DNA from 2 places in the Psychrobacter sp. P2G3 genome. Region 1 is predicted to be linked to the other one. Evidence: predicted binding sites of a transcription regulator. Region 1 holds the regulator's gene; the other holds the start of a gene.
The links. The regulator PhoB, encoded in region 1, activates phosphate uptake and scavenging genes when phosphate is short. The targets are predictions, from matches to a motif close to TGTCATNAANCTGTCATAA.

Region 1 (4,583 bases):
TTAGTAGTGGAAATAAGCTGGCGCTGGATGCAAAAAAACAGATCGGAGTGACAGTTAGCTATGATCCTGCCTATCGTCAAATGGACTTTCCACGCGGCGATGTGCCAATGGATACGGGCATAAGTACCGATGTAATTGTGCGCGCTTATCGTTTACAAAATATAGATTTACAGCAGCTAGTTAATCACGACATGAAGTCAAATTGGTCGGAATATCCAAAGACTTGGGGTCTAAAATCACCAGATAAAAACATCGATCATCGCCGTGTGCCCAACCTTGAAGTGTTTTTTGAGCGTCATGGTAAATCACTATCTATCACTGATAAAGACAGTTTTTTGGCAGGAGATATTGTGACATGGCGACTACCAGACGGCAATTTGCCGCATATTGGTATCGTCTCAGATAAGAAGGCCGCCGATGGTACGCCGCTAATTATTCATAACATCGGAAGCGGTACTCAAGAAGAGAATATCCTTTTTGCTTATCCTATTACTAAGCACTTTCGTTATTAACGTAGACGATAACTTTAGTATGACGTTCTCGGAAAGCACAGTAAATCTATAAGAAAAATAAAACCCAGTCAATAGCAATAAATACTTGCTACTGACTGGGTTTTTTAGTGGTATTTTATTTGTCAGTATTGGCCATACCTAACAGCTGACCCATTTGTACCAAACTATTAGCCATCATGTTATCTTGCCAGTCAGCTTTTGCAGCTTTGGGCAATATGACAATAGCGGTTGAACCTAAATAAAAACGGCCAAGTTCATCGCCTTTTTCAAGTTTCATGTCATGATCAGCTTCTTGAATATCATCAGTACGCGTAATTTTGCCTGTCGCTACGGTCTCGATACCGGCGACAATCATCGCTCCAACCATTACAACTGCTGCTTTACCGTATGCCGTATCGAACATACAAACCAAGCGCTCATTGCGTGCAAACAAGTCAGGAATATTGGCGGCAGTGGTAGTATTGACTGAAAACAGTGTGCCAGGCACATAGCGAGTTTTAGTCAAAGTGCCCGCAAATGGCATGTGTACGCGGTGATAGTTGCTAGGAGCTAGATAGACAGTGGCAAAGCTACCATCAGCGAAATAGCTGCCATCCTCACTATCAGCAAGTAGCTGTCCGATGTCGTAGTATCGACCCTTAGCCTGTAACATTTTGTGGTCTTCTATCTGACCGAGCTGGGAAATTATGCCATCAGCAGGGCTTGCGATGCCATGAATGGTAGTATCAACAGCACGAGCATCATCTTTGAGTTCACGAGTAAAAAAGTCATTAAAGCTTTCGTAAGCGTTGAGGCTCTGTCGTTCATATTCATCCAGCTTTACGTTATAAGCTTTGGCAAAGCTACGAATAAAGGCGCGTTTAACTATAGGATGACGACTGGCGGCTAAACGTCCGGCCACTTTGCTGATCTTTTGCTGCGGTACAAACTGCTGGATAGTGGTAAATAAAGTCATAACGGGTTACCAGAATAATAATTAAGATGAGAAGATAGAGCTGGAAAATAATAAGAAGTGTTTGTATTTTATCATGGTCAGCACTCAATCGTATGACCATAATTGTTTAAGGAGGTAATCTATGAAAGCACTTATTCAGCGGGTAAATCGTGCTAGTGTTACAGTTGATGAATGTTGTATAGGCTCAATTGAGCACGGAATACTGGCATATATTGGCTTAGGGCATGACGATAACTTGCAGAATGCAAAGCGGATGATCGATAAAATCCTGACTTATCGTATTTTTGATAATCATTATGATCCAGCTAAGTATGGCAAGCTAGATTTAAACGTGCAGCAGGTAGGGGGCGGGTTGTTGTTGGTACCGCAGTTTACTTTGATGGCGAAGACAGACAAAGGCCGTCGCCCTGATTTTGGCGGCGCGATGGCGCCTGATGCAGCACAAGTACTGTTTGAGCAATTAGTCGCTTATGCTAAGACCCAACACCTTGATGTTGCAACTGGTCAGTTTGCTGCTGATATGCAGGTTGAAAGTATCAATGATGGGCCGCTGAACTTTTTATTAGAGGTGATGTGAATCACCAAAAATGGTTTAGATTCTAATTGTCATTAAACTGTCATAATTAATCCGTTTAATAAGCAGACATTAGTGAATGTTTATCGCCTTTTTTGCACCCTGAATTTTCCGTACCATATAGCTTTTACCAATGCTTAATAATAAGGTTGTCGTATGTATAATGAGCAGATTTTGATTGTCGAAGATGAACCAGCGATTCGTGAGATGGTTGTGATGACATTGGAGATGGCCGGATTTGATAGTTTGCAGGCAGCTGATGTCTCAGAAGCGCATCAACAAGTGGTGGATCATCGTCCTGCGCTGATCTTATTAGACTGGATGTTACCCGGAGATAAAAGCGGCATTGATTTTTGTCGCATGCTCAAAAGTGATGAATTGCTCGCTGAGATACCGGTCATTATGTTGACGGCCAAAAGTGAAGAGGATAGTAAGGTTCATGGCCTTGATGCTGGTGCTGATGACTATATGACCAAGCCCTTTTCAACACGTGAATTAATCTCAAGAATTAAAGCGGTATTGCGTCGTAGTAGTGCGCTGAGTGCTGATAAGCCTATCGAAATAGGTAAACTGAGCCTAGACCCCAAAGGCCAACGCGTTACAGCTAATGATAAGATCGTTGATATCGGTCCAACAGAATATAGGCTGTTGGCGTTTTTTATGAGCCATCCAGAGCGTGCTTATACGCGGACACAATTGCTAGATCAGGTTTGGGGCGGTAATGTCTATATTGAAGATCGGACCATTGATGTACACATCAGGCGTTTACGTAAATTATTGAAGCCCCACGACTGCGATACTTTAATTCAAACCGTTCGTGGTACGGGTTATCGGTTCTCTAGTCTCATTGAAAAAGTATAACCATTTTAAAAAACGGTACGTGAATCATAACGCAGTAGATAGTCGTAAGGATAATGAATTATATGATAACGCCTACGGAAAACGAGCAACAAAGTAAGCAAGAAAAGGGAAAGCAAGAGCAAGTTGCTCAGCAAGAAGTGCTGGGTCAACTTAAGAAAATCAGAAGCTCACTACGGGCACTACAAGATGCAGTAATTTTGCTGAATGATGATGATAGTCTGGAGTGGTGGAATCAGGCCGCAGAGGATTTGCTATTATTGCAAGCAGCCGATCAGGGCAAGAGCATTTTTGACTTCATTACCGTACCTGAATTTCGTCAGTACTATCAGACGATGACGACACCTAACGATGGGGTTCATATGGCGTCATGGCGAGACCCTAAGCGTTATTTGAAATGTGAGCTCACGCCTTTTGGTGACGAGAAGTTATTGATTATTTATGATGTGACTCGCTTGCATCATTTAGAGGAGATGCGCCGCGATTTTGTGGCAAATGTCTCGCATGAGCTCAGAACACCACTAACAGTGCTCATGGGCTATCTCGAAAACTTTTCAGATCAGCCCGACATGCCATCGCAGTGGCGGCGCGGTTTTGAGCTGATGACCCAGCAGACTGCACGGATGAATAGAATTGTTAATGACTTATTGCTGCTCTCTCGAATCGAAATCGAAGAAACCCATGAGCTGAATTATATCGATATGACCAAGCTACTGACTCATATCTATGATGACGCGCAGGCCTATAACCAAGAATATAATCATAGCATTCACCTGCAGATAGACACCTATGATGGATTGTATGGGTCAGAGATGTACTTAAATAGTGCCTTATCTAACTTGGTGATTAACGCCATTAAGTACACGCCAAAAGGTGGCAATATAGCCATTAGCTGGACTAGAACCTCAGACGGCTGCCGCTTCGCCGTCGAAGATAATGGCATTGGTATAGCGCCGCAGCATATTACGCGCTTGACGGAGCGCTTCTATCGCATTGATAGTGGTCGCAGTCGTGCCACAGGCGGGACCGGGTTGGGACTAGCGATTGTGAAACACGTCTTGTATCAATATGATGCCAACTTGCAAATTGAGTCGATGGAAGGCAAAGGCTCGACTTTTAGTGCAGTATTCCCAGCTGCCCATGTTCGGTCAGCGCCTACGGACTGATACTACAGTCGATCTCTACCATGTGTAAGCAGCCGTTAGTATTGGCCAGTTTTACACACCTATGCGCGCTAATCTTTTTGCAAAAATGGGTAGGGGTTAACTGCGCTACCATTGATATAAATACCGTAATGCACATGTGGCGGTGTGCTTTTTGCATTGCCACTGTCGCCGACATAGCCAATGATATCGCCAGCATCAACCCAGTCATTAGGTGAGATGTCGGCATAATCTTCTAAATGCGCATAATAATGTCCTGCGCCGCCAGGACCTACGATGACGATTACTTTCCCACCTAAATTATTTTCACCAACTTTTCTGACGATACCTTGCGTCGTTGCCTGTATCGGCGTGCCTCGCGCTGCAAAAATATCAATACCTTCATGCGTACGGCCTTGGCTACGTGCAGCGCCCCATGTATCAGTTAGATGCTGTTCTGGTAGCGGACTGGGTAGGCTGTTTTCTGTGGGCAGTTCTTGTTGTAATAAGCTAAGTTGTTGCCATTTCGCTACTACAAACGA
Region 2 (4,583 bases), 1.3 Mb from region 1:
ACAATATGCCTTGCGAGCGACCCGACAACAAACGCCGCCAACCGTCAATAAACCAACCGGGCTTCTGGTGCTGGTCAATGGGATGGAGCAGGCAGGCAAGGGCACTGCTGTCAAGCAATTGCGCCAGTGGGTCGATCCGCGATTATTAAAAGTAGAAGCAACGATTGGTCACCCGCCTCTCAAATACCAACCTATTTGGCAAGCTCATACAAAGGCCATGCCGCGTCATGGTGATGTCATGGTTTATTTTGGCAACTGGTATGCTGACCTGCTATATAACGTGATGCATATGGCAACCATAGCCATTCAGGATGAGGATATTAAAAAATCAACGCGTAATAAAAGTAAACATTCCAAAGATAAGTGCTCTAAGCATAAAGCTATTAACTACAATGATTCAGATAAACATCAAATGCTACCTATTGCTAAATGGCAAGATTATTTGCAGCAGCAGCTGATTAAGTTGCAGATATTTGAGCGTGATCTAGCGGCGAACCAAACCAAGATACTGAAGTGCTGGTTTCATATTGATGTGGATACCTTGCAGGCACGTTTAAAGGATAAAGAGGCCGATCCACAGTTTTTATATCAAATTGATTGGAGTGATACCGAGATATTAGCGCAGTTTAATCATGTTGCAGTGGCGTTATTAAGGCAACAAGATGACTGGGTCATTATTGATGGTAGTGATAAGTCGCAGGCCGCGACTGACTTTTGTCATGAAGTATTGCAAGCTATGCAGATGGCGCTTGCGAGTAGCGTTCCTGCAGATGATGACAAGGCTACTGACGAAATTACCGATGGAATGGCTGATAAAGCCACTAATGCTAGCAAAAATAACACTAATAACACTAATAACACTAATAAAAATAACAGCGAAAATAGTGATAACAGCAATCAGAACTTTGCATCTAAAAACCCTGAATCTAGGAATTTTGTACCTGTAAAGATACCTGAGAAGCTTATAGAGATTGATGCTCCAGATGTAGATAAGTCAGATTATAATAAGCAACTTGCGAAGAAGCAAGGCAAGCTTGCAGAGTTACTACGTGCACGCAAGGGTCGTCATGTGGTATTTGCCTTTGAAGGAATGGATGCTGCTGGCAAGGGCGGTGCTATTAAACGGCTTGTCGCACCACTCGATCCACGTGAGTACCAAGTTTATAATATTGGCGCACCGATGTTATATGAGTTGCAGCACCCATATTTGTGGCGATTTTGGACGAGTCTGCCAAATGAGCAGACTGATCGTATAAGCCGTATCGCTATCTTTGATCGTACTTGGTATGGACGAGTATTGGTGGAGCGTGTCGAGGCGTTAACAGACAAGGCAGTTTGGCAGCGCGCCTATGATGAAATCAATCGTTTTGAAGCAGATCTAACAGCAGCAGGAACGATTGTTATAAAGTACTGGCTTGCTATCGATAAAAAAGAGCAGTTAAAACGTTTTGAAGATCGCCGCGAGACCCCGCATAAGCAATTTAAACTAACTGATGATGATTGGCGCAACCGTGATAAATGGCCAGACTATGTGCAAGCAGCGGCTGATATGCTGGCACGTACTGATACAATCGATACACCGTGGTGCGTAATTGCAACTAACGAAAAGCGTCGTGCACGTTTAGAGGTACTAGACCATGCTATTGCACAACTAAAATTCCGCTCATAGATATTACATTAAGTACGATAGCATTATTACAAAGCAACTGAAAAGAGATTGGGTTTAAAACGTCTTGATATTAATACCTTATATGTTTTCTTTGACAATTCACCGTGAATATTGATAATAGGGCCAACAATAACTGAAGATTCTATATACTCTTATTTAGCCTAAGCAAAAGTAAGCACTATAAAGACAGCTGATGCAGATATCTTCAGTTACAAATCTTATAGTATCATTATGCATTATGTTCAATTATTTAATATAATAGGCACGTGCTCGCAATGGCTGAATAAGCAATCTGCTAATTTCAGCGCAAAGTTATATTACAAGTGGGTTATTAGCCTTATTTAATAGCAATAATTAAGTTGTTAAAATTGACAGTATCATGAACATAGCTATCATGAGTGAATATTTAAGCCGCAAGATGCTTTAATCAAATGATTTAGCGTTATACCTTGCGGCTTAGTAGTATGTTAGACGCTCTAATTTCTATCGCACGTTTATAACGTGAAAAAGTCAATATAATGACAAAAAATCGATAAAAATCTACAAGCCAATAAATTTCTAAAAAAGTACTTAAAGCAGTGTTTCAAAACAGTATTCAAAAGAACCATGTCGCGCATATGATGTCATGACTTTAATCCTCCTCTGACATAGATAGTGTTATGCGTTGCAATGTTATCAATCGCAAGTATTTTCAATCAGCTTACGCAAGGCGTATTAATTTATGGGTATTAGCAGCAGTTCTACAGAGCCGACCAAACCAGTTGGCAATATGAGAATCAATCTATTTTTTGCTATTTTACTGATTGCGATGACCAGCTATTTTTTATGGTGGGGATTCGATTACACCCTGCGTCAACAGACAACGCTATTCATTGTTGCGACGGCTTTTGGTGTCTTCATGGCATTCAATATCGGTGGTAATGATGTCGCCAACTCTTTTGGTACCTCAGTAGGTTCTGGCACCTTGACTATCCCGCAAGCGTTATGTGTGGCAGCGATATTTGAAGTGTCGGGGGCAGTACTGGCTGGTGGTGAAGTGACCGATACTATTCGAAGCGGAATTGTCGATTTAGATGGTCTGAGTGTCACGCCCAATCAGTTCATCTATGTCATGCTTTCAGCTTTGATTGCTGCTGCATTTTGGCTGTTGTTTGCTACGCGTAAAGGCTTACCAGTTTCAACGACGCACTCCATTATCGGTGGGGTTGTTGGTAGTTCCATTGTCCTTGGCATCACTCTGGGCGGTACTGAGATGGCGCTATCAACGGTAGATTGGGGAACCGTTGGAACTATTGCTATCTCTTGGGTATTGTCGCCGCTACTAGGTGGTGTTCTGTCCTACCTCCTATATGGACGGATTAAGAAAAACATCATTGAATATAATGATAAAACAGAGGCGCACATTGCGACACTCAAAGGCAACAAAAAAACCTTAAAGCAAAATCATAAAGAGTTTTTAGACGCTCTAACAGAGTCAGAGCAACTCGCTTATACTTCAGCGATGTTACGTGACCAAGAAATCTACAAAGATGATGATTGTATTGTTGAAGAATTAGAAACCGATTATTATAAACGGCTTTATGAAATTGAAAACGAGCGCAGTAACCTTGATACGCTAAAAGCACTTAAACAATGGGTACCTATTATTGCCGCTGCAGGTGGCGCAGTAATGACCTCTCTAGTCGTCTTTAAAGGCTTGAAAAATGTCAATAACGGCTTGACGACCCTGCAGGGTTTTCTAATCATGGGGATGATAGCGGCGTTGGTGTGGCTCGCGACCTTTATCTATACCAAGAGTATCCGTGGTAAACATAAAGAAGACTTAACCAAAGCGACATTTATTATGTTTAGCTGGATGCAGGTCTTTACCGCATCAGCCTTTGCTTTTAGTCATGGTTCAAATGATATCGCTAACGCTGTTGGTCCATTTGCAGCGATCATGGATGTGATTCGTACTAATAGTATTTCCACAGAAGCTGCGGTACCACCTGCTGTGATGCTGACCTTTGGTGTGGCACTTATTGTTGGTCTTTGGTTCATTGGTAAAGAAGTTATCCAAACAGTGGGTACCAATTTGGCAAAAATGCATCCTGCTTCTGGTTTCTCAGCTGAATTGGCTGCCGCTGCTGTGGTTATGGGTGCATCGACGATGGGTCTGCCAGTATCGAGCACCCATACCTTAGTAGGTGCGGTACTGGGTATTGGTATTGTTAATAGAGATACCAACTGGAAACTCATGAAGCCGATTGGTCTGGCTTGGATCGTTACTCTTCCTGCAGCGGCTTCAATGTCTGCAATCAGTTATATCGTATTGGTCAACATCTTTTAATGCTAAGGTTGTAAAGTTGGTAAATCAGACTTTATGAGTTAGGTAAACACAATAAAAAACGCTTATCCGTATTTTGCAGATAAGCGTTTTTTTGTATTCAAGTTAAAGCTGAGTATTTAGAGCGTGACATCAATTAGCCATTTTAAGCCTCACGATCTAGATGATGACATACCCTAGATTTAAGCAGTACCGAATTGCTGGCGTTTTTTGGCAAAGAAGCGATCTAAGCGATCCATAGCGTCTTCTAAATCATGCAGATTGGGCAAGAACACCACGCGGAAATGATCAGGTGCATCCCAGTTAAAGCCAGTACCTTGCACCATTAATACTTTTTCCTCTAGTAGAAGCTCCATCATAAACTGCATGTCATCCTCTATAGGATAAACGGCAGGATCCATCTTTGGAAAGCAGTAAAATGCGCCTTGAGGCATGGTGCAAGAAATGCCTTTGATAGCATTAAGACGTGAAACAGCCATTTCGCGTTGCTTATGTAAACGTCCTTTTTCTGAAGTTAATTCTTTCATACTTTGATAGCCACCCATCGCGGTCTGAATTGCATACTGTCCTGTGACGTTTGAGCATAGG

Region 2: the regulator PhoB is predicted to act here: its motif matches at 2,175-2,193, upstream of AK823_RS04005 (inorganic phosphate transporter).

What each region holds. Positions count from the first base shown of each region.
Region 1 is NZ_CP012529.1:2,980,669-2,985,251, reverse strand. It holds gene AK823_RS12200 (DUF1287 domain-containing protein) at 1-512, shown strand, start outside; gene asd (archaetidylserine decarboxylase) at 628-1,467, opposite strand; gene dtd (D-aminoacyl-tRNA deacylase) at 1,589-2,044, shown strand; gene phoB (phosphate regulon transcriptional regulator PhoB) at 2,198-2,902, shown strand; gene phoR (phosphate regulon sensor histidine kinase PhoR) at 2,965-4,065, shown strand; gene AK823_RS12175 (M23 family metallopeptidase) at 4,134-4,583, opposite strand, start outside.
Region 2 is NZ_CP012529.1:924,709-929,291, forward strand. It holds gene AK823_RS04000 (ATPase) at 1-1,669, shown strand, start outside; gene AK823_RS04005 (inorganic phosphate transporter) at 2,391-3,998, shown strand; gene AK823_RS04010 (aminotransferase class I/II-fold pyridoxal phosphate-dependent enzyme) at 4,178-4,583, opposite strand, start outside.